Regions from separate parts of the Uliginosibacterium sp. 31-12 genome, predicted to be linked through region 2. Evidence: predicted binding sites of a transcription regulator. Region 2 holds the regulator's gene; each other region holds the start of a gene.
The links. Region 2 encodes sigma-54, which starts transcription at its own class of promoters, with help from an activator protein. Its sites were predicted from a motif close to TGGCACGCTTNCTGCTNA; they were not measured.

Region 1 (7,558 bases), on a different contig from region 2:
AGGGATCGACGTTGGCTGGCAGCTTGCGCTCACGCCACAGGTAGTACCAGACATCTTCGAAGGCCGGGAAAGCGAACTTCGGCGCCAGCCCGAGCCGCTCGGCCACACCGCGCAGGAAGTCGCCCGCCTGAGCGTCAGTGACGGCGTGGTCTTGCTGCTCATCGGCAAACAGTGCCGGATTGGTCCACAGCGGCTCACCATCCTTGCGCCAGTAAAGGTTCAGCGACCAGCGCGGGAGCTGCTCACCCGGATACCACTTGCCCTGGCCAAAGTGCTGCAACCCATGCGGCGCGTACTTCGCCTTCAGCTTGGCCAGCAGCTCGGCAGACAGGCCACGCTTGGTCGGGCCCATCGCATCGGTATTCCACTCGGCGCCATCACGGTCATCCACCGACACGAAGGTCGGCTCGCCGCCCTGGGTGAGGCGCACGTCATGGGCCAGCAGATCGTCGTCGATGCGCTCGCCCAGCGCAACGATGGCCGCCCACTCATCCTCGGTATAAGGCTTGGTCACTCGCGGCGCTTCCCAGATGCGATCGACGCGCATGTGGTGCTCGAACTCGACCTTGCACTTTTCCAGTCCGCCCTCGATCGGCGCGGCGGACGAAGGCTCCGGCGAGCAGGCCAGCGGGATGTGGCCCTCTCCGGCGAGCAGGCCCGAGGTCGGGTCAAAACCGATCCAGCCCGCACCGGGCAGATAAACCTCGCACCAGGCATGCAGGTCGGTGAAGTCCACTTCCGTGCCGGAAGGCCCATCGAGCGACTTCACATCCGGCTTCAGCTGGATCAGGTAGCCGGACACAAAACGCGCGGCAAGGCCCAGGTGGCGCAAGAGCTGCACCAGCAACCAGGCCGAGTCACGACAGGAGCCAGAAGCCTTCGCCAGCGTCTCTTCCGGTGTCTGCACGCCGGGCTCCATGCGCACCAGATACTTGATGTCACTCTGCAGACGCTGGTTCAGCGCAACGAGAAAATCGATGGTTGGCGTCTTCTCGCGCGGCACCGAGTCCAGCAGCGTCTTGAAGCGTTTTTCGAGTGGCAGTTTGAGTAGATAGGGCGCCAGCTCGGTCTCGAGGCCTGGGTTGTAGGCAAAGGGATAGGCCATTGCCTCGGGCTCGAGGAAGAAATCAAAGGGGTTCAGCACCGCCATCTCGACGACCAGATCCACCTCGACGCGGAACTCACGGGTTTTCTCCGGGAACACCAGGCGCGCCAGATAGTTCGATTGCGGATCCTGCTGCCAGTTGATGAAGTGGCCCTCGGGGGTCACCCGCAGCGAATACGACAACACCCGCGTGCGCGAATGCGGCGCCGGGCGCAAACGCACGATCTGCGGGCCAAGGCTGATCGGCTTGTCGTAGCGGTAATGCGTGACGTGATTCAGCGCAACATGGATCGACATCGGTTTCTTTCTGTTGGGATCGGGGCTGAGAGATCTTAGCAATTAGCGTGCAATGCCCTATTCATGGGAATTGCAGGCCTTTGCACACAGTGCCGGCACCAAGCACGGGCACACATCCAACCCGGCATGCTGCATGGCACCAAAGCAGCGCATGAATCCTGCCAAGGCCTTGTTGCAGAAAATCACGCCCCGGATCCGCCCCGGCACATTCCGCGAACTCCACCTCGGCGCTATAATTGCCGGTTTTTCAAAAGCTTAGGCCCACCATGACTGCTCGCAACATCGATGGCGTCGCTCTCTCGGCGCAAGTGCGCGGTGAAATCGCCCAGCGCGCCGCTGAACTCACTGCCCAGGGCGTGCAGCCCAGCCTCGCCGTGATCCTCGTCGGCGGCGACCCGGCCTCGGCCGTGTATGTGCGCAACAAGGTGGCCGGCTGCGAAAAGGCTGGCATCCGTTCGCTCAAGTTCGAATACCCGGCCGACGTGGCTCCGGAAGAAGTCTTCGCCAAGATTGCCGAACTCAATGCCGACGCCTCGGTGCACGGCATCCTGGTGCAACTGCCGCTGCCCAAGCAGTTTGACGAAGACAAGGTGCTCGAAGCCATCTCGCCGGAAAAAGACGTGGATGGTTTCCATGCCGAGAACTTCGGCCTGCTGCTGCAAGGCCGCAAGAGCTTCTACCCGTGCACGCCCTGGGGCGTGATGAAGATGCTGGACTCCGAAAACGTCCAGATCAAGGGCGCGGAAGCCGTCGTCATCGGCCGCTCCAACATCGTCGGCAAGCCGATGGCGGTGATGCTGCTCTCACGCGGCGCCACCGTCACCGTGTGCCACTCGCAGACCAAGGATCTGGCTTTCCACACAAAACGTGCCGACATCGTGGTCGCCGCCGTGGGCCGCCCGAACTTCCTCAAGGGCGACATGATCAAGCCCGGCGCGGTGGTGATCGACGTGGGCATCAACCGCCTCACCGAAGGCCCCAACGCCGGCAAGCTGTGCGGCGATGTGGAGTTCGACACAGCTCGTGAAGTGGCCTCACTGATCACCCCGGTGCCTGGCGGCGTTGGTCCGATGACCATCACCATGCTGCTGGCCAACACCGTGGAGTCGGCCCAGCGCGCCCTTGAAGCAAAGAACGCACAATGAGCGAACAGACTCCTGTTATCGGCATCGTCATGGGCTCCAACTCCGATTGGCCCACCATGCAGGCTGCCGCCAAAGTCCTCAAGGAATTCGGCATCCCCTATGAAGCCCGTGTGGTGTCTGCCCACCGCACCCCGGACCTGATGTTCGAGTACGCCGAAGCCGCGCGTGGCCGCGGTCTCAAGGCCATCATCGCCGGTGCCGGCGGCGCTGCCCACCTGCCCGGCATGCTGGCCGCGAAGACCAGCGTGCCGGTGCTGGGCGTACCGGTGCAAAGCAAAGCGCTTTCGGGCGTCGATTCGCTGCACTCCATCGTGCAGATGCCCAAGGGCATCCCGGTGGCCACCTTCGCCATCGGTGAAGCCGGCGCGGCCAATGCCGGCCTCTTCGCAGTGGCCATGCTGGCCAACGAGAATCCGCAAATCGCCGCGCAGCTCGATGCCTTCCGCGCACGCCAGACCCAGAGCGTGCTGGACATGAAACTGGACGACATCGCGTGAGCACGATGATCCTGCCCCCCGCCACCCTGGGCATGCTCGGCGGCGGCCAGCTCGGCCGCTTCTTCGTGCTCGCCGCCCACGAACTGGGCTACAAGGTCTGGGTACTCGACCCGGACCCCAACAGCCCGGCCGGCAAGGCCGCCGACCGCCATCTGTGCGCGGAGTACGACGATTTCGCGGCGCTTGACCAGTTCGCCGCCGGCTGCGCTGCGGTGACCACCGAGTTCGAGAACGTGCCAGCCGGCACCCTCGAATACCTTGCCAAGTTCATCCCGGTGCGCCCCAATGCCGATGCCGTCGGCATCTGCCAGAACCGCGTTGCCGAGAAGAGCTTTCTGCGCGCCAACGGCTTTCCGCACGCAGCCTTCGCCGCGATCAACAGCGTGGCCGATCTGGAAGTGGCCGGCGCCGAGCTCTTCCCCGGCATCCTGAAGGTCGCCCGCTTCGGTTACGACGGCAAGGGCCAGGCACGTGTTACGAGCCGTGAAGAAGCCATCGCCGCCTTCCACGGTTTCAAGAACGAGCCTTGCGTGCTGGAGCAAATGCTCAAGCTCGATTACGAGGTTTCCGTGGTGCTGGCGCGCGACGAGAGTGGCCGCAGCAAGTGTTTTCCGGTCGCCGAGAACCAGCACACGAATGGCATTCTCGACGTGTCCATCGCGCCGGCGCGCAGCTCGGCCTGCCAACGTGACAGCGCGCAAGAAATCGCCGAACACATCGCCGCCAAGCTCGGTTACATCGGCACCCTCGGCGTGGAGTTCTTCGTTTCCCACGGCGAGCTGTATGTAAACGAGATGGCGCCACGCCCGCACAACAGCGGCCACTACACGGTGGACGCCTGCGTCACCAGCCAGTACGAGCAACAGGTACGTGCCCTGTGCGGCCTGCCACTGGGCGATGCACGCGCACACTCGGCTGCGGTGATGGTGAACCTCTTGGGCGACATCTGGTATGACGCCAGCCAGCCGGGCCCCGATGCGCACGGCGCCTATCGCGAGCCGGACTGGTCGAAGCTCTACGCCGTGCCCAACCTGAAGCTGCACCTCTACGGCAAGCACCACGCCCGCCCAGGCCGCAAGATGGGCCACTTCACGGTACTCGACGCCGATCCGGCCAAGGCGCTGGCCGTCGCGCTGGCCGCCCGCGCCGCCGTCGGCATCAAGGACGAGTGAGGTGCGCGCGGCGCTGGCAGGCCTGTGGCTGACGCTGGAGCTCCTGAGCAGCCCGGCACAGGCCACCGCGCCAGTACCGGTCACCCTGCCCACGGCTGGCTTATCGTCTGCCCCTGCGCCGCTTGCCGGCTTTGTGTTCCAGCCGGCAAGCCCCGGCCCGCACCCGGCGGTGGTCATGCTGCACGGTTGCGGTGGCGCCTACGCCAAGGATGGCACGCTCAACGCGCGGCACCGGATGTGGGGCGAGTTTCTCGCCGCCCACGGCTATCTCGCCCTGATGCTGGACAGCCTGGGCGCGCGCGGCATCAAGGAGTTGTGCACGCAGAAATTCTCCGAGCGCAGCCTCAAGGAAGCCGACCGACGCGGCGACGCCTATGCCGCCCTCGCGTATCTGCGCGGCCGCAGCGATGTGGATGGCCAGCGCATCGGCCTGCTGGGCTGGTCTCACGGCGGGGGCGTGACGCTCGACACCATCACGCACGCGCCCCGAGCCGGCAGCGGCTTTGCAGCGGCCGTGTCCTTCTATCCTGGCTGCAGCAGCAAAGCGAAAAAAGCCGAAGCCTTCAAGCCCTATGCTCCACTGCTGCTGCTCATCGGTGAGGCCGACGACTGGACGCCTGCGGCCCCCTGCAAGGTATTGGCGGCGGCCGTGACGGCACGCGGGGAGGCCATGCAGATCGTGACTTACCCCGACACTTATCACGACTTCGACAACCCGGCACTGACGCAGAAACGCGTCCGCAAGGATGTGCCGAATGGCGTGAATCCCGGCCAGGGCACCACCACCGCGCCGAACCCCGAAGCCCGCGAAGACGCCCAGCAGCGCGTACTCGCTTTTTTTGCACAAGAGTTGAAATGATCTGCGCTGACACGCCGGACAACATCGCCCGCGCCGCCGAACTGCTGCGTGCCGGCAAGCTCGTGGCCCTGCCCACCGAAACGGTCTACGGCCTCGGGGCCGATGCCGCCAACCCCGACGCGGTGCGCCAGATCTTCGCTGCCAAGGGCCGCCCGGCCGATCACCCGCTGATCGTGCATCTGGCCGACCGCGAGCAACTCACCGACTGGGCCCGCGAGATCCCCAGGGAAGCCATCGCGCTGGCGCGCGCCTTCTGGCCGGGCCCGCTGACCCTGATCCTGAAAAAGGAGGCAGACGTCTCCGAAGTGGTCACTGGCGGGCAGGACACGGTCGGCCTGCGCGTGCCGGATCATCCGGTGGCACTGGCGCTTTTGCGCGCCTTCGGCGGCGGCGTGGCGGCGCCCTCAGCCAACCGTTTCGGCCGCATCAGCCCGACCACTGCGCAACACGTGCAGGAAGAACTGGGCGAATCCGTGGCGATGATCCTGGAAGGCGGCGCCTGTGATGTAGGAATCGAATCGACCATTCTCGATCTCTCACGCGGCGAGCCGGTGATATTGCGACCCGGCATGATCAGCCGCGCGGCCATGGCTGCGGTCATCGGCCGCCCGGTGCGGCTGAAGTCGGAAACGGAAACGGCACCCCGCGTATCCGGTGCGCTCGCCGCCCACTACGCGCCACGCACACCGATGCGCCTGGCCTCGCGCGAAGAAATCGCCGCAGCATCGGCCGACTGCGCAATACTCAGCCACGCCGGTGAGAGCGACCCCGGCCGTTACGCCATGAGCATCGACGCGCCCTTTGACGCAGAGGGCTACGCCCATGATCTCTACGCCAACCTGCGTGCCCTGGATGCCGCTGGCGCGCGCGAGATTCTCGTCGAAAACCTGCCGGATGACAGCGCCTGGGATGCGGTGCACGATCGGCTCGGGCGTGCCGTGGCCGGCTCCGGCGCCGAAGACGACGAAACCTAGGCGCCGCATCCGCTGCAAGCGGCCTTGCATGGAAGCGAGGCAAGCATCGCACATCGCAAAGGCCGCGTAGCACCGCGCCCACAACACTTGCAGCGCACGAGCCAAGGGCCGCATCACGCAGTAACGAGAAGGAAATTCGTCATCCCCGCGAAGGCGGGAATCCAGAGACATAGCAAGACACAGGCGAGAAGTCTCTGACCTCCCGCCTTCGCGGGGATGACGAGCTGCACAAGCCATCCCGCCTCACCCAGCCCTTGTCATCTGGCGCCCGACAATGCGGGCGACGCCTGCCACTTACAAACGGTAAGTCGCCACCACGCTCTGCATGGACTCGGCCAGCCGATCCAGTTCGCGTGCTGAACCCGCGCCTTCAATGGCCGCAGAGCTGGACTCCTCTGCCATCTGGGCAATCCGCTCGACCTGCTGCGCGATGCTGGTACTGGTCGTCCCCTGCTCACGGATGGCGTCACTGATCTCCGTCACCATCTGTACCGCATTGCGGTTGGCTTCGCCGATATGGCGAATCGATTCGCTGGCGCCCTGAGCCCGGCCTACGCCACTGCTGACCTTCTCCACGGCCTGCTCCATGCGCTCAACCGCAGCGCGCGCGCCATGACGCACGGATTCGACCATGGCCGAGATCTCCTGAGTTGATTGCGCCGTACGCTCGGCCAGCTTGCGCACCTCGTCAGCCACCACCGCAAAGCCACGCCCCTGCTCACCGGCACGTGCGGCCTCGATCGCTGCATTCAATGCCAGCAGATTGGTCTGGTCCGCCACTTCGCGGATCACGCCAACCACCGAGGAAATCCGGTCGGTCTGCTCGCCCAGTTCGCGAATACTCCCCGAAGCCTGATCCACGCTGCCGGCAATCTCGTTGATGTCCGCCACGGTCTGGGTGATCACCGTTTCGCCTGATGAGGCCAGCCGACCCGACTCTTTCGAGAGCTCATTCGCTTCGCCGGCCCTATCGCTCACATGGGTGATGCTGACCGTCATTTCCTCCATCGCCGCCGCCATCGCTGAAGCCGCCGAACTCTGCTCCTGCGAGGCATGTGCAACCTGATCGGAAGTTGAGGCCATGCGATTGGAAGCCGCAGCCACCGAACGAACCCCCTGAGCAATGCTCTTGAGATTGGTCTGCATGGTGACCAGCAACTGGTTGAGCGCTTCAGAGGTCAAGCCCAGTTCATCACGACTGCGAACCGGAATCCGCAGGGTGAAATCCAGATCACGCTGGATCCGCGAAACCGTGCCCTGTACAGCCTGCAGAGCACCGCCGATGCTTTTTACCAGCATGAAACCCATGCCTCCGATCACGATGATCGCCAGCACGGCCACCCCCGCCGACACCGCCAGCCCCGTGTGGCCCAAGCGCCCTGCCGCCTCTCCTGCTGCCTTGGCATTCTGTTCGTTGAAGCTGGCCATATCCTCCAAAGCCTTGATCGCCGTTTCGCCTGCGGGAGCCAATACGCCCCCCAAAGCCGCAAAAGCTTCGTCGGTCCGGTT
Region 2 (7,558 bases):
TTTACATGTGCCAACGCGGAATCAACGATCGTAAGGATCATCCTGATCCAGCACATCCCGCTGCCGCTGCACGAACTCCTGAGTGGAATCGATCCCACGCAACTGTAGGATGGTGTTGCGCACGGCCGCTTCCAGCAGCACAGAAAGGTTGCGGCCCGCAGCCACTGGCAGCACAACCCGGCGCACCGGCACCCCCAGAACATCCTGCGTGTCTTCATCATCCAGCGCCAGGCGCAGGGGCTCGTTCTGGGCCCCGGTACGGCGCTGCAAGTGGGCGATGAGCTTGAGCTTCATCTTGCGTCGGCAGGCCGTTTCGCCAAAGATGGTGCGGATATTGAGAATGCCCAGGCCACGTACTTCGAGGAAGTCCTTGAGCATGTCCGGACAACGGCCTTCCAGCACTCCGGCGGCTACGCGCGAGATTTCGACTACATCATCAGCCACCAGACCGTGGCCACGCGAAATCAGTTCCAGCGCCAGTTCAGACTTGCCGGCCCCCGAGTCGCCGGTGATCAGCACCCCGACCCCCAGCACATCCATGAACACCCCATGCAGTGAAACCCGCTCGGCCAGCTTGCGCGAGAGATAGGCGCGCAGTACATCGATTATCCGGGCGGACTCCAGCGGCGAAGCCATTACTGGCACCCCAGCCTCATCACAGGCGCGGCGGAAGAGCTCGGGCACTTCACAGTCATCTGCCACGATCATGCCGGGCGGGGTGGCGGCAAAAAGATCCATCATGTGCAGATCGAGCTTATCCCGGCTCTGCCGGCGCGCCCAGGCGAACTCAGCCTCACCGAGGATCTGCAAACGATTCGGGTGAATCATGTTGAGGTGGCCAACCAGATCAGCGGGCCACACCCGATTGTCAGACACCGACAGGAAGGAATCCAAACGCCCGGCCACATGGCGCAGCTGCAAGGCTGCGCGATTGACTTCAAACAGCTGAGCTACGCTCGCTCGCCGCATGGAGGCTCCAGTTCTGGAAGGCTGCCGCAATGGCGGCGGAATCTGGTGCGCTCAGCAGGGTGTCACGAAACCCCTTGTCACTGAACATCTGGGCGAGTTCGGCGAGCAGACGCAGGTGGGTCTCATTGGCCTGCTCCGGCGCCAGCATCACGAAGAACAGACTGACCGGCAACCCATCCGGCGCATCAAAAGGGATCGGGCTAGCTGTGCGCAGGAAAGCGCCCAGCGGCTCTTTGAGACCTTTGATGCGCTGATGCGGAATCGCAATTCCCATCCCAAGCCCTGTCGAACCAAGCTTTTCGCGCTGGTTCAGTGCATCCACCAGCTTGCGGGCCGCGAGGCCACTGTCGCGCTCGCACAGCTCGCCAATGGCGGCGAACAGGCCGTCACGCGCGGAGGCCGCTACATCGACACGGATGCGCACGGGGTCAAGGATCTGCGAAATCAGGTTCATGAGTCTTTACAGCACAGCGGCGAGTCTCCGGACCGGAGCTCGCCGCTTTCTGGGTTTCAGAGCGGTTGAGGCAGAAAGCCTCAACCATCGCCGGCCGGACAATTCTGCCTGTCCAGACCGGCTGCGTCCAGCGCTTCAGCTGGCGCTCTCAGCGCCTTGCCGTTTCATCGATTCACGGTTGTGATCGCTGATCTTTTCCTTGTGCTTGAGAACCTGACGATCCAGCTTGTCTGCCAGCGCATCAATGGCGGCATACAGGTCGTCGTCTTCACTTTCCACGTGGATATCCTTGCCGCGCACGTGAACAGTCACCTCTGCTTTCTGCTTAAGTTTCTGTACCGAGAGGGTCACATGGGTCGCCGTAACATGATCGAAATGGCGAATCACCCGATCGAGCTTGGAAACCACATATTCGCGCAAAGCGGGAGTGACTTCCAGATGATGGCCGGTGATGTTGAGATTCATAAAACTACTCCTCTCCTGTTAGATCGACTTGCGCTGACTGACCGGCGGAATATTCAGCGACTCCCGGTATTTCGCAATCGTCCGGCGTGCCACCACGATACCCTGCTGGCCCAACAATTCGGCAATCCTGGCATCCGACAGGGGTTTTTTCCCGTCTTCGGCCGCGACCAGCTGGCGAATCAGCGCGCGTATCGCCGTTGCTGAACATGCACCACCGGTATCGGTGGAAACATGACTGCCAAAAAAGTATTTCAGTTCGAACACACCGCGGGGACTGGCCATGTACTTCTGGGTGGTCACCCGCGACACCGTTGACTCATGCAGCTCCAGCTCTTCGGCGATTTCCCTCAGGGTCAGCGGACGCATGGCCACTTCACCATGATCAAAGAACTGGCGCTGACGTTCGACGATGGCCTGCGAAACACGCAGGATGGTGTCAAATCGCTGCTGCACATTCTTGATCAGCCACTTGGCTTCCTGCAGCTGTCCCGATAAGGAACTACTTACGCCCCTGTTCTGTTGAAGTATATCGGCGTAGACCCGATGGATCCTGAGTCTCGGCATGGCCTCTGGATTGAGGCTCACCGTCCAGCCGCTACGTTGCTTGCGCACCACCACGTCCGGAATCACGTAGCGCGTTTCCATCGGTGCAAATTGAGCCCCCGGACGCGGATTCAAATGACAAATGAGTTCCTGAGCTGCGCGCAAGGCATCATCATTGCAGCCCAGGCGCCGCTTGAGGCGCGCGAAATCGCGCGCAGCCAGCAATTCCAGATTGCCGTCCGCGATCAGCATGGCGTGATCGCGCGTGGCACTTTCCGGCAAAGCGCGAATCTGCAGGAGCAAGCACTCCTGCAAGTTGCGAGCGCCGATGCCGGCGGGGTCAAGGTTCTGGACCTGATGCAAGGCAATGTTCAACTCATCGAGTTCTACTTCCCATTCGGCCGGAATCAGCGGCAGAAGTTCCTCGAGGTCCTGCAGCAACAAACCGTCGTCGTCCAGCGCTTCGATGATCAGCTGCACCAGCGCACGATCACGATCAACCAGCGGCATCAGGGCGACCTGCCCCAGCAGGTGATCCCGCAAGGAAGTAGCGGCGGCCTGGAATTCCTGAAAGTCGGAATCATCGTCGTCCCCACCGCCATTCCGCGAGGCGCCTTCCGTGCGCCATTCGGCAGCTTCGCCGATATCATCATCCGAAACGCTGTCGTAAGCCTCTCCGATGTTGTCCGGCATGTCCGTCACGCTCGGCGACTCGAAATCCTCATCGCCGGAGGATGAAGCAGAGGATTCGATGCGGTATTCCTCACCCGCCGTCGCCACACTGGCTTCGCCCGCCTCGACAGGGACGGGTCCATCACTTTCTTCGTCACCGCCTTCACGCTCCAGCATCGGGTTTTCGAGCAGGATGCGTTCGATCTCCTGATTGAGTTCGAGCGTGGACAGCTGAAGCAGCTTGATGGATTGCTGCAACTGCGGGGTGAGCGCAAGTTGCTGGGAAAGGCGGAGCTGAAGCGAGGGTTTCATTCTTTACAGACGGGGAGGTGCGGAGCGGCCAAGCCTAGAGGCGGAAGTGTTCGCCAAGGTAAATCTGCCGTACCTGTTCATTCTGCACGATTTCTGCCGGTTTGCCGCCAGCCAGCACCTCACCCGCATTGATGATGTAGGCGTGATCGCAAATACCGAGGGTTTCGCGCACATTATGGTCGGTAATCAGCACGCCAATACCGCGCGCCTTGAGGTAACTGATGATTTTCTGGATATCAATCACTGCAATCGGATCAACGCCGGCAAAAGGCTCATCCAGCAGGATCAGACGCGGACGGGTGGCCAGCGCACGCGCGATTTCGACGCGGCGGCGCTCACCGCCGGACAAGGACATAGCGGTCGCTTCGCGCAAATGGCCGATGTTGAGTTCATCCAGCAGCTCATCCAGACGTTTTGCCATGTCTGCGCTGGAGAGCTTTTGCAACTCCAGCACCGCCATGATGTTCTCGGAGACCGTAAGTTTGCGGAACACCGAGTTTTCCTGCGGCAGATAGGAGAGCCCTTGGTGCGCCCGTTTGTGGATCGGCCAATGGGTGAGCTCGGTTCCATCGAGATGGATCTTGCCGCCATCGGCACGTACGAGGCCGACGATCATGTAGAAACAGGTGGTCTTGCCTGCGCCGTTCGGCCCCAGCAAGCCCACCACTTCGCCACTGCCAACCTCGAAGGACACGTCGTGCACCACGGTGCGTGCCTTGTAGCGTTTCTGCAGATTGCTAACCCTGAGCAGACTCATCCAGTGTTTCTTTCAAGAGTTTCCTGATGATGTCGACCGCAAACCCTCTGGTCTGCAGGAAGCGCGCCTGACGCGCCCACTCCCTGTGATCCTGCGGCAACACCCCGAATTTTTTCTGCCACACGCTGCGCGCGCGCATCAGTTCATCTTCCTGCAAAGCCTCGCCCATGGCGCCAGCTGCCGTCTCGCGATCCACTCCCCGGTCATCCAGCTCACGACGGATGCGCGCGGCACCAAAGCGGCTGGCGCGCGATCTCACGAAACTCTCGGCAAAGCGCTCGTCAGACTGCAGACCTGTCTCTGCCATGCGATCCAGCACGGCTTCGACATCATCGTCGGCGCCGGCTCTTGCCGCCAGCTTGCGCCGCAGCTCCAGCCTCGAATGTTCGCGCGTGGCGAGCAGACGCAAGGCTGTCGAGCTGAGCGAAGCGGCGGGCTTCTTCAAACAGCTTACTCCGCTTCAGCCACAGTAGGCATCACGGCAACCCCCACACTGGCACGCACCTTGTTTTCGATCTCGAGTGCCAGCGCCGGATTGGCACGCAGGAATTCACGTGCATTGTCCTTGCCCTGGCCGACCTTCTCGCCGTTGTAGGCGTACCAGGCACCGCTCTTGTCGACGATTTTGTGATCGACGCCCATGTCGATCACTTCGCCTTCACGCGAAATGCCTTCGCTATAAAGAATGTCGAAGTGGGCTTCCTTGAAGGGAGGCGCTACCTTGTTCTTGACGACCTTGACCTTGGTTTCGGAGCCGACGACTTCGTCGCCACGCTTGATCGTGCCGGTGCGGCGAATATCCAGACGGACCGAGGCGTAGAACTTGAGTGCGTTACCACCGGTGGTGGTTTCCGGGTTGCCGAACATCACACCGATTTTCATGCGGATCTGATTGATGAAGATGACCAGCGTATTGGTGCGCTTGATGTTGGCCGTCAGCTTGCGCAGAGCCTGACTCATCAGGCGCGCCTGCAGACCGGGCAACTGATCGCCCATTTCACCTTCGATTTCGGCCTTCGGCGTAAGCGCGGCGACCGAGTCGATAACCACGATATCGATACCGCCAGAACGCACCAGCATGTCGGCAATTTCAAGGGCTTGCTCACCGGTGTCGGGCTGCGAAATCAGCAGATCCTCGACCTTGACGCCAAGCTTTGCTGCGTATTGCACATCCAGGGCATGCTCTGCATCGATGAAGGCGGCCGTACCGCCAATTTTCTGCATTTCGGCAATGACCTGCAGGGTCAGCGTGGTCTTGCCGGAAGATTCCGGACCATAGATTTCCACCACCCGGCCACGCGGCAGGCCGCCGATGCCCAGCGCAATGTCCAGCCCGAGAGAGCCCGTGGAAACGGCCTGGATGTTTTCTTCCAGTTTGCCGTCACCCATGCGCATGATGGAACCCTTGCCGAACTGCTTCTCGATCTGGGAGAGTGCGGCGGCAAGTGCCTTGGCCTTGTTGTCGTCCATGAAAGTCCTCACTGAGTGGTCTGAAGGATTATGGCACAGAGCTTGCTGTACGAAACCGAAGTCCGCCCCGCATGCCAACTCGACTCCGCCCGGGAGCCGACTGCGCCAACTACTGTACAAATATACACCATCATTTCTGCGACACAAGTCACAGCTCGAAAACTTGCTTTGTGAGAACAAGTTAAGGCACTTGGCGCCCCTAACCGCTTAGGTGATGATTCGCGTCCGCAGCTCATGAATACACCGCCCCCAGCCCCGGAACCCCACCATGCTTCGTAAGTCGCTTGCCCTGCTCACCGCGTGTTGCCTGCTCAGTGCCTGTCAGAACAAGGAGGCTGCGCCAGCGGCAGAAAGCTCGGCTCCCGTCAGCGGGGTATCTGCGCCCGCCGCATCTGCTCAGGGCAGGCCGCAAAGCGTATCAACCACCATCAGCCGGGTGGAGGACGTGCCGATCGTGATCGAGACGCAAGGCAGCGTCGTACCGCTGGACGAAGTGGATCTGCGTCCGCAGAAAAACGGCATGATCACCGCCATTCATTTCACGGAAGGCCAGGAGGTACGCCGCGGCCAGTTGATGTTCTCGATGGACTCACGCGACGACGATGCCAACGTCGGCAAGGCCGAGGCCGGCGTGGCCAGTGCCGAAGCACAGGCGGCAATTGCCGAGCGTGATCTGAAGCGCGCTCAGGAAATGTCTGAAAAACAGTTCATCTCACCCTCGGCACTGGACACGGCACGCAACAAAACCGATACCGCCCTTGCCAATCTGGGTCAGGCACGCGCCAGTCTGGAGCAGGCTCGGGTCGGTCGTACCTATACCCGCATCGTGGCCCCTTTTAATGGTCGTGCCGGCGTGATCAATGTACGCCCCGGCAGCCTCGTGACTTCCAACTCCACCGCCACTGCACTGGTGCGCCTGACTCGCATGGATCCGATCGGGGTGAGCTTCTCGATCAGCGAACGTGACATGGGCCCCTTGCTCGTCGCGCTGCGTAAGGGCCCGGTCAAGCTCAGCGCGCGCACCAATGCGCAGGCCGTGCTGAAGGGCGAAGTGAGCTTCGTTGACAGTTCGGTAGATCGCGCTTCCGGCACCTTGCTGATCAAGGGGCGCTTGGAGAACAAGAATCGACTGGTATGGCCGGGCCAATACTTGTCGGTAAAACTCGAAGCCGGCAAGCTCGACAATGCCGTTGTGCTGCCGGCGCAAGCGGTGGTGAACGGTCCCAACGGGCGCTTCGTGTACGTGGTGCAGGACGATCAGACCGTGCAGCCGAAAAACATTGAACTGCAGCGCATCGCGGATCAGCGCGCCGTCGTGTCCGGCATTCCGGCGGGCGTGAAGGTTGTCTTGGAAGGCACCCAAAACCTGCGCCCCGGTGTGAAGATCACGGAAACGAAGGGGGACAAGGAAGGCAAAGGCAAGCGCGCCGAGAAAGCCTCGGACGACAAGGCCGCAGCCCAGCCCACAGCTGCCGCCAATACGGCCGGAGGCGTTGAAATACCCCCCGGGTTCACGCCACGCGACCCGGACCGCTGGGCTACCGCCAGCGACGAGCAGAAGCGCGAGATCCTTGCCCGCTGGCGCGAGCGTCAGGCACTCAAGGCGGCTGCGCAATGAAGTTCACCGAGCAGAGCATCCATCGTCCGGTCGCCACGACCCTGCTGTGGCTAGCCGTGATGATTGGCGGTATCGCCGCCTGGTTCAAGCTGCCGATCGCAGCCCTGCCCTCCTTCAACCAGCCGATCATCCAGGTCAGCGCCAGCCTGCCCGGAGCCAATCCGGAAACCATGGCCAACTCAGTGGCCACGGTACTGGAGCGCCAGTTTTCGACGATCTCCGGCCTCAAGATGATGACCTCCTCCAGCACCCTGGGGAGCACCAACCTGACGCTGGAATTCATCCCCTCGCGCGATAT
Region 3 (7,558 bases), on a different contig from region 2:
ACCTTCTCGGTACTGCCGATTTTCCTGATCTGGGTCTATCTGAGCTGGCTGGTTATCCTGTTGGGTGCCACCGTGGCCGCAGTGCTGCCCGCTTTCGGCATGCGTAGCCGCCTCTTGCCCCTGAGTCCGGCCGGCCGTGTGGTGGCGGTGATGCGCCTGGCACAGGCTTTGGTGGCAGCGCAGGATATCGGCCAGGCCGCCGAAGTTGACCAGCTTGCCGCGGCCTGTCGTATGACGCCTGGGCAGACCGAGCAGATGTTGGAGGACATGCGTCTGGCCGGATGGACGGTACGCACCGAGGATGGCGCGTGGATGCTGTGCGTGGCTGGCGAGGCCTTGCAACTGGGGGAGCTGATTTCCTGCCTGGTGATCGGCGTGCAGCGCAGCGAGGTGCTCGATGCGCGCTTCTCTGCGGCTGACCGGGCTTTGCTGGACTGCAGCTTGGGGGAGCTGCGCACAACCCTGGCGCGGCCGGTTGGGCGACTTTCTGCCCCGGGTGCGGGCTAGATCGGGTAGGGGTCGACCTCGAACTGAAACAGCTCCACATTCGAGGTCTGCAAGTCCAGACTCAGCAGGCGGCATTGCGCCACGTAGAGCCGGTCGATGTCGGAGATCAGTGAGAAGCGGCGCGAGATATAGGTGCCGGCCGGTGCCAGCACGGCCTGATGCTGGCGCAGAGCGGGCAAAACGGGTAGGACGAGTGCGCGAACCATGCCGGCCTCACGCTCGCTGCCCTTGAAACCGACCTGGATTGGAATCGCGCCGCGCGACAGCATCTGCAGGCCGATTTCGATCTGATTGACCGCGTCGCTGCGGATCCAGCGCACCACGCACAGGCTCCAAATGTCGCTGACATCGCGCCGCAAGGCAATCGCCATGCCGGCCAGCAAACCGCTGCTGCGCCCCTGCAGGGTCATGATGGCGTAGCCGCCGGGGCTTTCATTGACGACGCCCCATTCGCTGACCAGCGCCGGATCATCACCATGGCGCAGTACTGTCCAGATCGCAGTCAGACCCACACAAGCCTGTACCGTGTATTCCTGCCGCCGTCGCGGCTGCTCGCGGCGTGGCGGCGTGGCCCAGCGGCTGCGCAGGCGTTCCAGCAGGGTGGCCGGATGTACATCCGGAAAGTCCGGATGTACATCCAGATCACCGCCGGTGCGACCGCTCTCGTGGCGGGCCAGCTGTTCGCCGGCACGGCGTGCCAGGCCGGTGGTTGAGAAATACAGCAGGCTGCGGCCTTCCGGCGCATCGCGCCGCACGCAAGCCTGGGGCTCTGCACTGCCATAGGGGTCCAGCCAGTACCAGGCGCCATCCAGCGCAGGCGGGCGAATTTCCTGCACATGCACCTGACCGCTGATACGGGAGAGGTATTCGGCGGCCCAGTCCAGCTCGGCCGGGGACAGGCTCTGCGGCTCCAGCGAGGCCATCGCGAGCAGGCGTTTGTAGGCGTAGAGCGCCGTTTCGACCGGGCTGGCAGCCTGCTCGAGTGCACCGGCTTCGCTGCGCGACATGGCGTAGAGGCGCCAGGCAATCCGCCAGGCCTCTGGCTCAGGATCGAGTCCGGCTTGACCCAAGGTGAGGTAGTTTTCGCCGAGCAGGCGAAGGGCACGTGCTGACGCGGTTTCGTTCAGACGTTTCTGCGGCGTGCCGGCACGGGCATCGGCATCGGTCAGGACACGTTCGAAGCCCTGGGCGACGCGCTTGAGGACCTCGGCGATCTGGCGCGCCCTGTTGAGCAAGGCGGCCGGTAGGGGCAGGGCTTCGCGGCGCAGTGCCTGACGGTGTTCCAGGCACAGGCGCAGCGCGCGGCCGTAGAAGAGTTCGATGCAGTGATGGAACTGCTGGCTGCTGATGGTCGGGCTGTGCAGGGCGTCGAGCTGCTGACCGAGCGCCAGGGCCTCGGCGGCAAGGTCGGCCGCAGGCTGGCCGCTGAGCCAGTCTAGGATCGGGCCGGTCGGGTCGGCGGAGAGGTCAGGGTCGATGGACATGCCATGCACGGCGAGGGACAGGAAGGCCAATTCTAGCCCGGATATCTCTCGTGGAAGAGGGGGGGCTCCGGCTTCTAGATTAAACTTGCCACTTTTGCCGCGCAGAACCCCATGGCCCGTAATCGTGAGGGCGACTATTCCAGTCCGCCCGTGTTCGACTCCCAGCTCAATGCCCTGAAGCTACCGCCTCACTCTGTCGAGGCAGAGCAATCTCTGGTGGGCGGCTTGCTGCTGGATAACTCGGCCTGGGATCGGGTTGCGGATCTGGTCAGTGAAGTCGATTTTTATCGCGACGAGCACCGCCGCATCTTCCACCACATTGCCAAACTGATCGAGCAGGGCAAGCCGGCCGACGTGGTGACGGTGTTCGAATCGCTCGACAAGAGTGGCGATGCGCAGCATGTGGGGGGGCTTGCCTATCTGGGCGAGGTGGCTAACAACACGCCGTCAGCTTCGAACGTGCGTCGTTACGCCGAGATCGTGCGCGAGCGGGCCATCCTGCGCAAACTGGTCACGGTAGGGGACGAGATCGCCTCTGGCGCGCTAGCCCCGGCCGGGCGCGACGCCAACCTGATTCTCGACGAGGCCGAGTCCAAAATTCTGTCGATTCGCGACGAGGGCGCGCGCCAGAACACCGGGTTTGTGCCGATCCAGCCGGTGTTGGGGCAGGTGGTGGAGCGTATCCAGGAGCTCTACGACCGTGACAACCCTGCGTCGGTGACCGGCGTGCCGACCGGTCTGGCAGATCTCGACAAGATGACCTCCGGCCTGCATGGCACCGACATGATCATCGTCGCTGGCCGCCCGGGTATGGGCAAGACCTCATTTGCACTGAACATTGCTGAATCGGTGGCGCTGGATGCTCAGTTGCCGGTGGCGATCTTCTCGATGGAAATGCCGGCCACCCAGCTGGTGATGCGCTTCATCTCCTCGGTGGGGCGGCTGGATCAGCACCGTTTGCGCACCGGCAAGCTCAATGATGACGAGTGGCAGCGTCTCTCATATTCGCTGGGCAAGTTGCATGAAGCGCCGATTTTCATCGACGAGACGCCGGGCCTCAACCCGATCGACTTGCGCGCCCGCGCCCGTCGTCTGCATCGCCAGCATGGTGGCAAGCTCGGCCTGATCATCATCGATTATCTGCAGCTGATGACTTCGCACAAGCAGAGCGATAACCGCACGGCCGAAATCTCGGAAATTTCGCGTTCGGTGAAGTCGCTCGCCAAGGAACTCAACGTGCCGATCATGGCGCTCTCGCAGCTCAACCGCAGTCTGGAACAGCGTGCCGACAAGCGCCCGATGGCCTCTGACTTGCGTGAATCCGGCGCGCTTGAGCAAGATGCGGACATCATCATGTTTGTGTACCGCGATGAGATCTACAACCCGGATACCCAGGACAAGGGCAAGGCCGAGCTGATTATCGCCAAGCATCGTAACGGCCCGACCGGCATGGTGCCGATGACCTTCATCGGCGAGTACACCCGTTTCGAGAATTACGTGCAGGGCGCCGGGTACTGAGTTCATGCCGTCAGCTCGCGCAGGCATTTCCTCCGGTTAACAGACTTTTACTTCCCGGAGCTTGCCGCACGGCGCTTTTTGCTGCGGCAGTTTGTTGCAGTACGTTACAATCCGGCGGCTTTACCGAGGCCGAAATATGACGGCCCGGCTTACCCAGTCTTGATATCAGGGGTTCATGCATGTCTGACGCCGTACAGCCCGGTGGCAAACCGGATCGCGAATTCTGCAGCACTAGTGATGCGGCCCAGATGCTGGGCGTGTCGCTGGGCACCGTGCAGCAGATGGTGGAAAACGGCCTTCTTGATGCGTGGAAAACGGCCGGTGGCCATCGTCGTATTCGCGTGACCTCGGTTGAAGCTTTCCTGCGCAAGCGTCAGGCAGGTCCGGTAACGACTCCGGCACCGTCGACCGAGTTGCGTGTGCTGATCGCCGAAGATGACCGCCTGATGCAGGCGCTCTACGAAAAGACGGTGGCAACCTGGGAGATGCCGATCAAGGTCAAGATCGTGGCTTCTGGCTTCGAAGGCCTGATGGAAATCGGTCGCAACCCGCCGGATCTGCTGGTGGCCGATCTGGTCATGCCGGATCTGGATGGTTTTGCAATGATTCGCAAGCTGCGTGACGATCCGCAACTGGCGGGTATGGACATCATCGTGGTGACCGGCCTGACCGCCGAGGACATCGAAGAGCAGGGTGGCCTGCCTGAAGATGTGCTGATTTACGGCAAGCCGATTCCATTCCGCGAGCTCAAGGGTTACATCCAGGCGCGCCTGATGCAGATGCAGCGCCGGGCTGTGCGACCCTGAGCCTTCCCGGAAGTAGAGATCGAACGGCAGCCTTGGCTGCCGTTTTTGTTTTCGATGCCCCGCCCTGTGTGCTCAGACCGCACTGCGGTGGGCGATGTAGGCGCGCCAGCCGCCAAACGGGCTGATGTCTTCAGCCTCCGTGAGGGCCGTGTGTTCGCACAGGAAACCCTTGAGCGTTTCGCCGTTGTCCAGGATCAGGCTGCCGATGCCCAGCGGGGCTGGGATGCGGGCGACGAAATCACCAAAGGCGGCTGGGGCCAGCTCCCAGACCTCGACGGCGATGGCTACGCCACCTGAGCTGACCGCTTGCAGGCCGGGCTTGGGCGGCACGCTGCCGGGCAGAGCGTAGAGCCGGTAGGCCGGCGCGGTGTGACAGGCCCGTACGAAGCGGGCGGCGCGCTCGGTCAGTTCGTGATTCAGCGGCATGCCTGAGAGGTGGGCGCCGACCACTGCCAGGCGGATCCATGGGGCCTCCGGGGTGGCCGGCCATTCCATTCGTGCGCCTGGCGGCGGCAGTGCGTGGCGGGTGTGGCCGACGCGACAGTCGCTGCTGCGATGCAGGGTGTCGGCCAGGCGTGCAAGCGCGGCATCATGCCAGGCCGGTGCCAGCAGCGTGACACCGGCGGGCAGGCCGTCCGGGCGCAGTGGCCCGGGCACTGCCACGGCGCATAAATCCAGCAGGTTCGCGAAGTTGGTGTAATACCCGAGCTGGCTGTTGAGGCGCACCGGATCGGCCTGGACGGCATTGATCCGATGCTGGGTTGGCGCACTTGGCAGGGCCAAGAGGTCCAGGTTCCGCCATACGGGGGCGACCTGCTGGCGCAAGGCCTGCAGGCGGGTCTGCGCCTGCATGGCCTGTGCGGCGTCGAACTCGAGACCGCGTGCAATGACTGTGAGGACGGTCGGGTCCAGTGATTCGGGCTGGTTCTGTAGCAGGCCCTTCGTGGCTTCGAGGCGTTCGGCCACCCAGGGGCCATCGTAGAGCAGCGCCGCCGTTGCAGCGAAAGGTGCGAAATCAAACTCGACCAGCTCGCCCAGCGTGGCGAGTTTTTCCAGCATGTCGGCGTAATGCGCCGCGGCTTGCGCGTCGCCAAAGAATTCGCGCTGCTCGGCGCGCAGCACGCCGATCCGGGGCCGGGCCGGCAAACCGGCCGCTTGCGCATGGCGTGACCATGGATCGGTAGGGTCCGCCCCGCCGGCGACACAGAGCACCTGCCAGGCTTCACTGGCGCTGATGGCGAATACCGACACGCAATCGAGTGAGCGGCAAGCGGGTACTACACCGGTGGTGGGGAGCCAGCCGCGCGTGGGTTTGGCGCCGACGATGTTGTTGAAGGCGGCCGGCACACGCCCGGAGCCTGCCGTGTCGGTCCCCAGTGCGAAGCTCACGCAGCCTTCCGAGACGACGACGGCCGAGCCTGAGCTGGAACCGCCGGAGATATGTTCGGTACTGAAGGTGGAGCTAGGGGTGCCATAGGGCGAGCGGGTGCCGACCAGGCCTGTGGCGAACTGGTCCAGGTTGGTCTTGCCGATGAGGATCGCGCCGGCATCGAGCAGGCGCTGCACCACTGTGGCATGAGCTTCTGCGATATAGCGGAAGGCGGGGCAGGCGGCGGTGGTGGGCAGGCCGGCGACATCGATGTTGTCCTTCACGGCAAACGGGATGCCGTAGAGCGGGCGCTGCGGGCCAGGGCCAAGTGCTTCCAGCTCCCGCGCGCGTTGCTGCAAGGCGGGGGCATCCAGGCGATAGATCCAGGCTGCCGGATTCGAGGCGGCCAGCAAGGGCTGCAATGCGCTGAGCAACTGTAGCGGCGTGAGTGCACCACTCGCATAGTCCTTTTGCAGGGCGGTAATGGAGAGATCGCGGCCAGAAGAGAGCGTCGAGTCGGTCATGGGAGCGTCCAGGTCGGTAGAGAGTGCTTGTATACAAGTAGGTGTGCAATCGTCGTGCCAACTTGACCGGGTGCTCACGGCTTCATTCAAAGTTTTGATTTTTATCGACTTGTTGGGCGTTCTTGAGCTCTGGGGGGCTGTCGCCGGGGCAGGGGTGCGCACCGCAGCGGGGGATGGCGTGGCGCTCCGCCCGCTTCTGGTGCGGGGCGCCAACAGTTCCCCCAGCTCCCTGCCGGAGTGGCGCGGATCAGTCAGAGAAGGCTGGGGCGCTTGCCGCGACAAGGTTTGGGAGGGCGTGGCGGGAGGGCTGTTCAGCAGAGGCACAAGTAGGGGAACAGAAATTGCATTTGATCTTGTATGCAAGATTGTTTCCGGACCCCATGAAAGAGGAGCCCCCATGCAAAGCGAAGTGGTGATGAAGGAGAACCCCTGGCTGGCCTATGTAGAGCAGGTGGCTGTGCTGCAGGGGTATGCGCTGGATGCGCCGCAGCTCGCGCGGGTGGCGGAGCAGATGGCATTGGTGGCGCGTGTGGCGGCGCCGCTGCTGGCACTGCCACTGGCGGCCGCCGTGGAACCGGCGCCGATCTTTCGCCCATGAGCGCCGCAGAGGCGTGGCTGGGACGCAATGCCTGGCAGATGGCGGAGGGGGTGGCAGGCGGAGAGGTGAGCGCACGTGAGCTGGCAGAAGCCAGTTTTGCCCGCATGGATGAACGGGATGGAGCGCTCCTTGCCTATACCGACCAGACCCGCGAGCGCGCCCTGCGCGAGGCTGCCGCAGTGGATGCGCAGCGGGCACGGGGCGAAGCCCTGGCGCCGCTGGCTGGTGTGCCCTATGCCGTGAAGAATCTGTTCGACATCGCCGGCCTGCCGACCCTGGCCGGCGGGCACCGCGCGCGTACTGCGGGCCCGGCGGCCGCGGACGCCACCCTGGTCGCGCGTTCGGCCGCGGCCGGTGCCTGTCTGCTGGGTGGGCTGAACATGGATGCGTATGCCTATGGCTTCACCACCGAAAACAGCTTTCATGGCGTGACCCGGAATCCGCTCGATCCTAACCGCGTGGCGGGCGGCTCCTCGGGTGGCAGCGGCGCCGCGGTCGCGGCGGGGCTGTGCGCCTTCTCGCTGGGCTCGGATACCAATGGCTCAATCCGCGTGCCGGCTTCCTTCTGTGGCATCTACGGCCTCAAGCCCACCTACGGCGGGCTCTCACGGGGCGGCAGCATGCCTTTTGTGCACAGCATCGATCACGTCGGTCCCTTTGCGCGTTCGCCACGTGATCTGGCGCGGATCTTCGATGTGCTGAGCGGGCTTGATCTGCGGGACCAGGCCTGTCGGCGCGTAGTCGGTGCGGCG
Region 4 (7,558 bases), on a different contig from region 2:
TTGGCGGCATCAAGATGCTCACCGGCGTCTATATCGTGGCCGCGATCTTCCTTGCCATCGTGAGCGCCGGCATCAGCAACGTCTGGCTCGCCGCTGGCGTGATCTCGATTGCCATGCTCGCACTGGGCATGGGCAACGGCGCAGTATTCCAGCTCCTGCCGCAACGCTTCCGCAAGGACATCGGCGTCATGACCGGGCTCGTGGGCATGGCCGGCGGCATCGGCGGTTTCTACCTCGCCTCCAGCCTCGGCTACGCCAAGCAGCACACCGGCAGCTACCAGATGGGGCTCTTGATCTTCATCGGTCTCGCGGTGGCTGCATTGCTGGGCCTCACCGGCGTAAAGACCCGCTGGCGCACCACCTGGGGCGCAGCGGTGGCGGCAAAGATCTAGAAACCTGATAGTGGGGAGTGTGAAGTCGGGCGTGGGATAAAGTCACGTTTCCCCACACTTCCACCTCCCACCGCCACTTCCCACTCCCCCATGCCTCTTACCGTCACCCTCGGTCACGCCTCGCTGACTGGCCCGCGCGCCCGCAACGAGGATTTCGTCGGCGCCGTCACGCCAGAAGGGGCCGAGCTCGACAACAAAGGCCTGCTCGGAGTGGTCGCGGACGGCGTGGGCGGCCACGCTAACGGGCGCGAAGCCGCCGAGTTCACCGTCCGCAGCCTGCTCAGCGATTACTACGCCACGCCGGATACCTGGGCCGTGCCTCAGGCGCTGGACAAGGTGATCGGCGCGGCTAACCGCTGGCTGGTATCACAGTCAGCCCGTCGCAGCGAAACGGCTGGCATGGCCACCACGCTCTCGGCGGTGGTTCTACGAGGCCGGCGCTGGATCACGGCGCATGTAGGCGACTCGCGCATCTATCTGCTGCGTGAAGGGCAATTGCGCCGCCTGACCCAGGATCACGTGTGGGAGCACCCGGAACTGAAGACCGTGCTGTCCCGCGCGGTTGGCCTCGACAAGCATCTGTCCATCGACTTCGGCGAAGGCGAGCTGAATGAGGGCGACTGCTTCATTCTGCTGAGCGACGGGGTGTGGGGCACGCTGCGCGATGCACGCATCCAGAGCCTCATCGAAAGCCATCCGGACGCTCAGGAAGCCGCTTTCGCACTGGCCGACGGGGCGGTCGACAGTGGTGCGCAGGACAACTGCACGGCCCTGGTGATTCGTGTCAGCGAATTGCCGCGCGACACCCTGCGCGATTCGCTGGCCCGCCTGCGCGAGTTGCCGCTGCCGCCGCGCCTCAAACCGGGGCAAAGCCTGGACGGGCTGGAGGTGCTTGATGTGCTGCACGACTCGCGCATCACCCTGCTCTACCGTGTGCGCATGCCCGCCGGCGGTATCGCCGTGCTCAAGACCCTACATGCCAGCGCCGACCTGGAGGATGCCGCCGCACTCGCCCACGAGGAGTGGATTGCCCGCCGGGTCACCGATGCAGCCTTCCCGCAGGTGATCCCGTGGCCCTCGCGCAGCCACCTGTACTACCTGATGAGCTGGCACGAAGGGGAGAGCCTCAAACAGCGCCTCACCCGCGGCCACCGCTTCAATGCGGCCGAAGTGGCCGAGACGGGAGAGCGCCTACTCAAGGGGCTGGCCACTCTGCATCGGCTGGCCATCGTGCATCGCGATATCAAGCCGGACAATCTGCACCTGGGTGCCGATGGGCGCCTGCGTATCCTCGATCTAGGCGTGGCAGCCGCCGATGGCCAGCACGAAGGCGAACGCTTCGGCGAGATCAACAATCCCGGCACCCCTTCCTACATGGCGCCGGAGCTCTTCCAGCAAGGTGCCGAGCGCCCGCGCGCCAACGAATCCAGCGATCTGTACGCCGTTGGCGTCACGCTCTACGAACTCGCCACCCGCAAGTATCCGTATGGCGAGATCGAACCCTTCCAGCATCCGCGCTTTGGCGACCCGGTGCCGCCCACACGTTACCGGCCGGACCTGCCGGAATGGCTCGAATCGGTGTTGCTGAAAGCCGTGGCACGCGAACCGGAGCGCCGCTTCGAAACCGCCGAAGAATTCCTGCTGGCCCTTCAGCGCGGCGCCCATCGCCCGCTCGCCGTGCCACGCCAGCGTCCGCTGCTGGAGCGCGACCCGCACGCGCTGCTGAAGCTCGTGTGCGCCCTGTCGCTGATCGCCAACCTGCTCCTGCTGCTCCTGTTCCTGAGCAAATAAAGAGTGCGGCGCCATGCTTCAAGAACGTGCATCCTCGCCCTCCGCGAGTGCATCGAAGGCCTGATAAAAACACTATAAAAACAACCCAACCCTTGAATTTCAATGAGTTAAAAAGTCTGGCACAACGCGTGCTTTGATTTGGATCAATATCGAGCACCAAGTACGGCTGGGCAATCCTGCCGTACGCAACCGGCCAGCAACGAAGCTGTCCGGACAGGGTCAAGGGCGATCTCTGGTGTAGCTGAAGATTTATGAACAGGACGTATGTCAAGACGTCCTCAGCTTTCAACAGAGGGAACCGCATGGAAAAGCTCAAGCTCGTCATGGTTGGCAATGGCATGGCCGGTGTGCGCACGCTCGAGGAGCTGCGCAAGATCGCTCCGGACATGTACGACATCACTGTCTTCGGCGCCGAACCTCATCCCAATTACAACCGCATCATGCTGTCGCCGGTGCTCGCCGGCGAGATGACCATCCAGGACATCATTCTCAACGACTGGAACTGGTACAAAGACAACGGCATTACCCTGCAGACCGGCAAGAAGATCATCAAGATCGATCGCAAGGCACGCAAGGTTTTCGCTGAGGACGGGACAGAAGCCGAATACGATCGCCTGCTGCTGGCCACCGGCTCGAATCCCTTCATCCTCCCGGTGCCGGGCAAGGATCTGCCGGGCGTGATCGCCTACCGCGACATCGCCGATACCGACGCGATGATCGATGCCGCCGCCCAGTACAAGCACGCAGTGGTGATCGGCGCCGGCCTGCTCGGCCTGGAAGCCGCCAACGGCCTGATCCTGCGCGGCATGAGCGTCACCGTGGTGCACATCGGCGAGTGGATCATGGAACGCCAACTCGACAAGACCGCGGCCAACATGATGCAGAAGGAGCTCGAGGCCCGCGGCATGCAGTTCCGCCTCGGCGCCCACACCGCCGAACTGGTGCAGGGCGAAAGTGGCCGCGTCTGCGCACTCAAGCTCAAGAGCGGCGAAACCCTGCCGGCCGATCTGGTGGTGATGGCTGCCGGTATCCGCCCCAACACCGCGCTGGCCGAATCGGCCGGCATTCACTGCAACCGCGGCATCGTGGTCAATGACACGATGCAAACCTACGATCCGCGCGTGTATGCCGTGGGCGAGTGCGCCAACCACCGTGGCATCGCCTACGGTCTGGTCGCGCCGCTGTTCGAGCAGGCCAAGGTCGCCGCCAACCACATTGCCCAGTTCGGCATCGGCCGCTATCAGGGTTCGGTCACCTCCACCAAGCTCAAGGTCACCGGCATCGACGTGTTCTCGGCCGGCGACTTCTCCGGCGGCGAAGGCACTGAGGACATCGTGCTCTCCGACCCGGCGGCGGGCGTTTACAAACGCGTGGTGGTGAAGGACGACAAGATCGTCGGCGCTGTGGCCTATGGCGACACTGCTGACGGCTCCTGGTACTTCCAGATGCTCAAGGACGGCCAGAACATCGCCGACATCCGCGATCACCTGCTGTTCGGCAAGAGCCACCTCGGCGACGCGGGGCACAAGGGCCAGAACCAGGCCGCCAGCCTGCCCGACACCGCCGAGATCTGCGGCTGCAACGGCGTGTGCAAGGGCACCATCGTCAAGGCCATCAAGGAACAGGGCCTGTTCACGCTCGATGATGTAAGGAAGCACACGAAGGCCTCCAGCTCCTGCGGCTCCTGTACCGGGCTCGTGGAGCAGATCATCGCCTCCACCGTGGGCGGCGCCTACACCCCGGCGGACTCCACCAGCAAGCCGGTGTGCGGCTGTACCGATCACTCGCATGGCGAAGTACGCAAGGCCATCCGCGATCAGCACCTGACCAGCATCCCGGCCGTGATGCACGCGCTGGCCTGGAAGACGCCCAATGGCTGCGCCTCCTGTCGTCCGGCACTGAACTACTACCTGATTTCCACCTGGCCGCACGAGGCAAAAGATGACGCGCAAAGCCGCTTCATCAACGAGCGCGCCCACGCCAACATCCAGAAGGATGGCACCTACTCGGTGGTGCCACGCATGCTAGGCGGCCTCACCACGCCCGACGAGCTGCGCGCCATCGCCGATGCAGCGGACAAGTACGCCGTACCCACGGTGAAGGTCACCGGCGGCCAGCGCATCGATCTGCTCGGCGTGAAGAAGGATGACCTGCCCAAGATCTGGGCGGATCTGTCGAAAGCCGGCATGGTCTCCGGCCACGCCTATGGCAAGAGCATCCGCACGGTGAAGACCTGTGTGGGCGCCGAGCACTGCCGCTTCGGCACCCAGCGCTCGATGGACATGGGCGTCAAGCTCGAGAAGATGCTCTTCGGCATGTGGTCGCCCCACAAGGTCAAGCTCGCCGTCTCCGGCTGCCCGCGCAACTGCGCCGAGGCCGGTATCAAGGACGTCGGCGTGATCGGTGTGGATTCCGGCTACGAGCTGTATGTAGCCGGCAACGGCGGCATCAAGACCGAAGTCGCCGAGTTCTTCTGCAAGGTGAAGACCGACGAGGAAGTCATGGAGTACTCCGGCGCCTTCCTCCAGCTCTACCGCGAAGAAGGTTTCTACCTGGAGCGCACGGTGCACTACGTGCAGCGCGTCGGCCTGGAGTACGTGAAGGGCAAGATCGTCGAGAACGCCGCACTGCGCCGCGAACTCTACGAGCGCCTGCTCTACGCGCTGCAGGACTACACCGACCCCTGGCTCGAACGCAGCACTCTGGCCAACAAGGGCACGCTGCGCGCGGCTTTTGAGGACTTCACGGCCTGAACTCTGTAGGTGCGGCTTCAGCCGCACATCGCCGACTGAAGTCGGCCCTAAGGAGTTCCCTGCACATCTGACAGGAGAAACATCATGAGCGAATGGGAAACCGATTTCGGTTTTGACGACGAAGAGACACATTCGTGAGCTGCGCGCAGGGCGTAGAAAACCCCTGCCCCAACTCACGACGCCTGACTCACTACTCCCGAGAGAACAACCATGTCCGACTGGAAAAAAATCTGCGCCCTCACCGACATCCCGCAACTCGGCTCGCGCGTCGTAAAGACTGCCAAGCACGGTGACATCGCCATCTTCCGCACCTCGGAAGACGAGGTCTTCGCCGTGCATGACAAGTGCCCGCACAAACAAGGTCCGCTCTCGCAAGGCATCGTGCACGGCAAGCAGGTCACCTGCCCGCTCCACAGCTGGAAGATCAACCTCGACAGCGGCGAAGCCCAGGCACCCGATGTGGGCTGCACCAAGTCCTTCGCCGCCAAGCTCGAAGCCGGCGAGGTGTGGCTGTCGGTTTGATTGGTCGGGCGCAACAAGCGAAGCGGATTGCGCCCAAAGCCCCTGCACAGAGATCGAGGAAAACAACATGAACAGCAGCCTCAACCCCACCAGGCGTCGTGTGCTCTTCGCACTTGGCGCCCTTCCCCTGGCAGCCCGTGCGCTGGCTGCCCCCCAGAAGCCCGCAGAGATCGGCATGCTGGAGGCCATCAACCAAGCCGGTCGCCAGCGCATGCTGTCGCAACGCATGGCCAAGCTCTATGCCCAGCAACTGCGCGGCGTGCGCGAAGCCGATGCACGCGGTCTGCTGGCTGATTCGATGGCCTTGTTCGACAAGCAGCTGCAGACCCTGCGCGAGTTCGCCGCCAGGAAAAATGCGCCGGAACTGATCCAGACCTACGAGCAACTGGCCACCCGCTGGCTGGACTACCGGCGCGTGGTCGGCACACCGGCCAGCAATGACGGCCTCAAGACCGTCGCCGCACTCAACGAGCAGGTGCTGGCGCTGGCCAACCAGGGCACGCTGCAGCTTGAAGCCTTGCACGGCGGCTCGCTCGGCAAGCTGGTGAACATCGCCGGACGCCAGCGCATGCTGTCCCAACGCATGTCCAAGTTCTACTTCTTCAGCGTGACCGGCGTGAATACGCCCGAAGTGAGCAAGGGCCTCGACGCGGCACGCAAGGAATTCGTGGCCGCTATGCAGACCCTCAAGATGGCGCCGGAGAACACCAAGGACACCGAATCCTGGATCAAGCTCGCCGAAACTCAGTGGATGTTCTTCGACGACGCCCTGCGCGGCAATGCCAAGCAGCACGAGCAGGCCTATCTTGAAAACAACGTGGCCGTGAGCTCGGAGAACATCCTCCAGGTCATGGACAAGCTGACCGGCCTCTACGCAACCCTGAGCTGAACCGAGCAAACATGGCTGAAACCAAGGCTACCTGCCCCTACTGCGGCGTCGGCTGCGGCGTCATCATCCAGCATGATGGCGCCCGCGTGATCGAAGTGCGTGGCGACCCGGATCACCCGGCCAACTTCGGCCGCCTGTGCTCCAAGGGTTCGACCCTGCACTTCACCGCCCGTCCGGAAACCCGCCTGATCTTTCCCGAGCTGCGTCAGGGCCGCGCCGAGCCGCGCGCCCGGGTAGGCTGGGATCAGGCGCTGGATACGGCGGCGGACAGGTTCGCCAGCGTGATCGCCGAGCACGGCCCGGACGCTGTCGGTTTCTACCTCTCGGGCCAGCTGCTGACCGAGGATTACTACGTCTTCAACAAGCTCGCCAAGGGTCTGATTGCCACCAACAACGTCGACACCAACTCGCGCCTGTGCATGAGCAGCGCGGTGGCCGCCTACAAACAGACACTGGGCGCCGACGCACCGCCCTGTGCGTATGAAGACTTCGATCACACCGACTGCCTGCTGATCGCCGGTGCCAACCCGGCCTTTGCCCACCCGATTGCCTTCCGCCGCATCGAAGCCGCCAAGGCCGCCCGGCCCGGCATGAAGATCATCGTGGTGGACCCGCGCCGCACTGACACTGCCGCAAGCGCCGACCTGCATCTGGCGATTCTGCCAGGCACCGACATTTGGCTGTTCAACGCCATGCTCCACGTGCTGCTGTGGGAAGGCTATGTGAACATGCCGTGGGTGCGCGAGCACACCGAAGGTTTCGGAGCCCTGCGTGAAGCTGTGCGCGAAGCCACCCCGGCCACCGCCGCGCAGATCTGCGGCGTGAATGAAGCGGACATCATCACCGCCGCCAAGTGGTGGGGCGAAGCTCAGGCCCCGCTCTCCCTGTGGTGCATGGGCCTGAATCAATCGCATCACGGCACCCACAACGGCACCGCGCTGATCGCCCTGTCACTCGCCGTTGGCAAGATCGGCACACCCGGCTGCGGCCCCTTCTCGCTCACCGGCCAGCCCAACGCCATGGGCGGACGCGAAGTCGGCGGCCTCTCCAATCTGCTCTCGGCCCACCGCGATCTGGCCAACCCGACGCATCGCGCCGAGGTCGCCGCGCTGTGGGGCATCGACTCAGTACCGGAGAAACCCGGTCTGTCCGCCGTCGAGCTCTTCGAAGCAGTGCGCGAAGGCAAGGTCAAAGCCCTGTGGATCGCCTGC

Region 1: the regulator sigma-54 is predicted to act here: its motif matches at 1,438-1,455, upstream of Q3Y64_RS15985 (DUF2126 domain-containing protein).
Region 3: the regulator sigma-54 is predicted to act here: its motif matches at 6,240-6,257, upstream of atzF (allophanate hydrolase).
Region 4: the regulator sigma-54 is predicted to act here: its motif matches at 2,301-2,318, upstream of nirB (nitrite reductase large subunit NirB).

The regions. Positions count from the first base shown of each region.
Region 1 covers NZ_JAUOOA010000009.1:23,132-30,689, reverse strand. Annotated here, with positions in the region: gene Q3Y64_RS15985 (DUF2126 domain-containing protein) at 1-1,402, opposite strand, end outside; gene folD (bifunctional methylenetetrahydrofolate dehydrogenase/methenyltetrahydrofolate cyclohydrolase FolD) at 1,669-2,547, shown strand; gene purE (5-(carboxyamino)imidazole ribonucleotide mutase) at 2,544-3,044, shown strand; gene Q3Y64_RS15970 (5-(carboxyamino)imidazole ribonucleotide synthase) at 3,050-4,216, shown strand; gene Q3Y64_RS15965 (dienelactone hydrolase family protein) at 4,218-5,075, shown strand; gene Q3Y64_RS15960 (L-threonylcarbamoyladenylate synthase) at 5,072-6,049, shown strand; gene Q3Y64_RS15955 (methyl-accepting chemotaxis protein) at 6,344-7,558, opposite strand, start outside.
Region 2 covers NZ_JAUOOA010000006.1:32,962-40,519, forward strand. Annotated here, with positions in the region: gene hprK (HPr(Ser) kinase/phosphatase) at 22-969, opposite strand; gene Q3Y64_RS12265 (PTS sugar transporter subunit IIA) at 938-1,423, opposite strand; gene raiA (ribosome-associated translation inhibitor RaiA) at 1,559-1,888, opposite strand; gene Q3Y64_RS12275 (RNA polymerase factor sigma-54) at 1,907-3,415, opposite strand; gene lptB (LPS export ABC transporter ATP-binding protein) at 3,450-4,172, opposite strand; gene recX (recombination regulator RecX) at 4,153-4,617, opposite strand; gene recA (recombinase RecA) at 4,623-5,642, opposite strand; gene Q3Y64_RS12295 (efflux RND transporter periplasmic adaptor subunit) at 5,911-7,260, shown strand; gene Q3Y64_RS12300 (efflux RND transporter permease subunit) at 7,257-7,558, shown strand, end outside.
Region 3 covers NZ_JAUOOA010000007.1:114,231-121,788, forward strand. Annotated here, with positions in the region: gene Q3Y64_RS14065 (YihY family inner membrane protein) at 1-507, shown strand, start outside; gene Q3Y64_RS14070 (hypothetical protein) at 504-1,991, opposite strand; gene dnaB (replicative DNA helicase) at 2,103-3,509, shown strand; gene Q3Y64_RS14080 (response regulator) at 3,689-4,315, shown strand; gene atzF (allophanate hydrolase) at 4,388-6,208, opposite strand; gene Q3Y64_RS14090 (AtzG-like protein) at 6,606-6,806, shown strand; gene Q3Y64_RS14095 (AtzE family amidohydrolase) at 6,803-7,558, shown strand, end outside.
Region 4 covers NZ_JAUOOA010000002.1:41,930-49,487, forward strand. Annotated here, with positions in the region: gene Q3Y64_RS05455 (NarK/NasA family nitrate transporter) at 1-392, shown strand, start outside; gene Q3Y64_RS05460 (bifunctional protein-serine/threonine kinase/phosphatase) at 483-2,183, shown strand; gene nirB (nitrite reductase large subunit NirB) at 2,486-4,936, shown strand; gene nirD (nitrite reductase small subunit NirD) at 5,147-5,458, shown strand; gene Q3Y64_RS05475 (type IV pili methyl-accepting chemotaxis transducer N-terminal domain-containing protein) at 5,526-6,347, shown strand; gene Q3Y64_RS05480 (nitrate reductase) at 6,359-7,558, shown strand, end outside.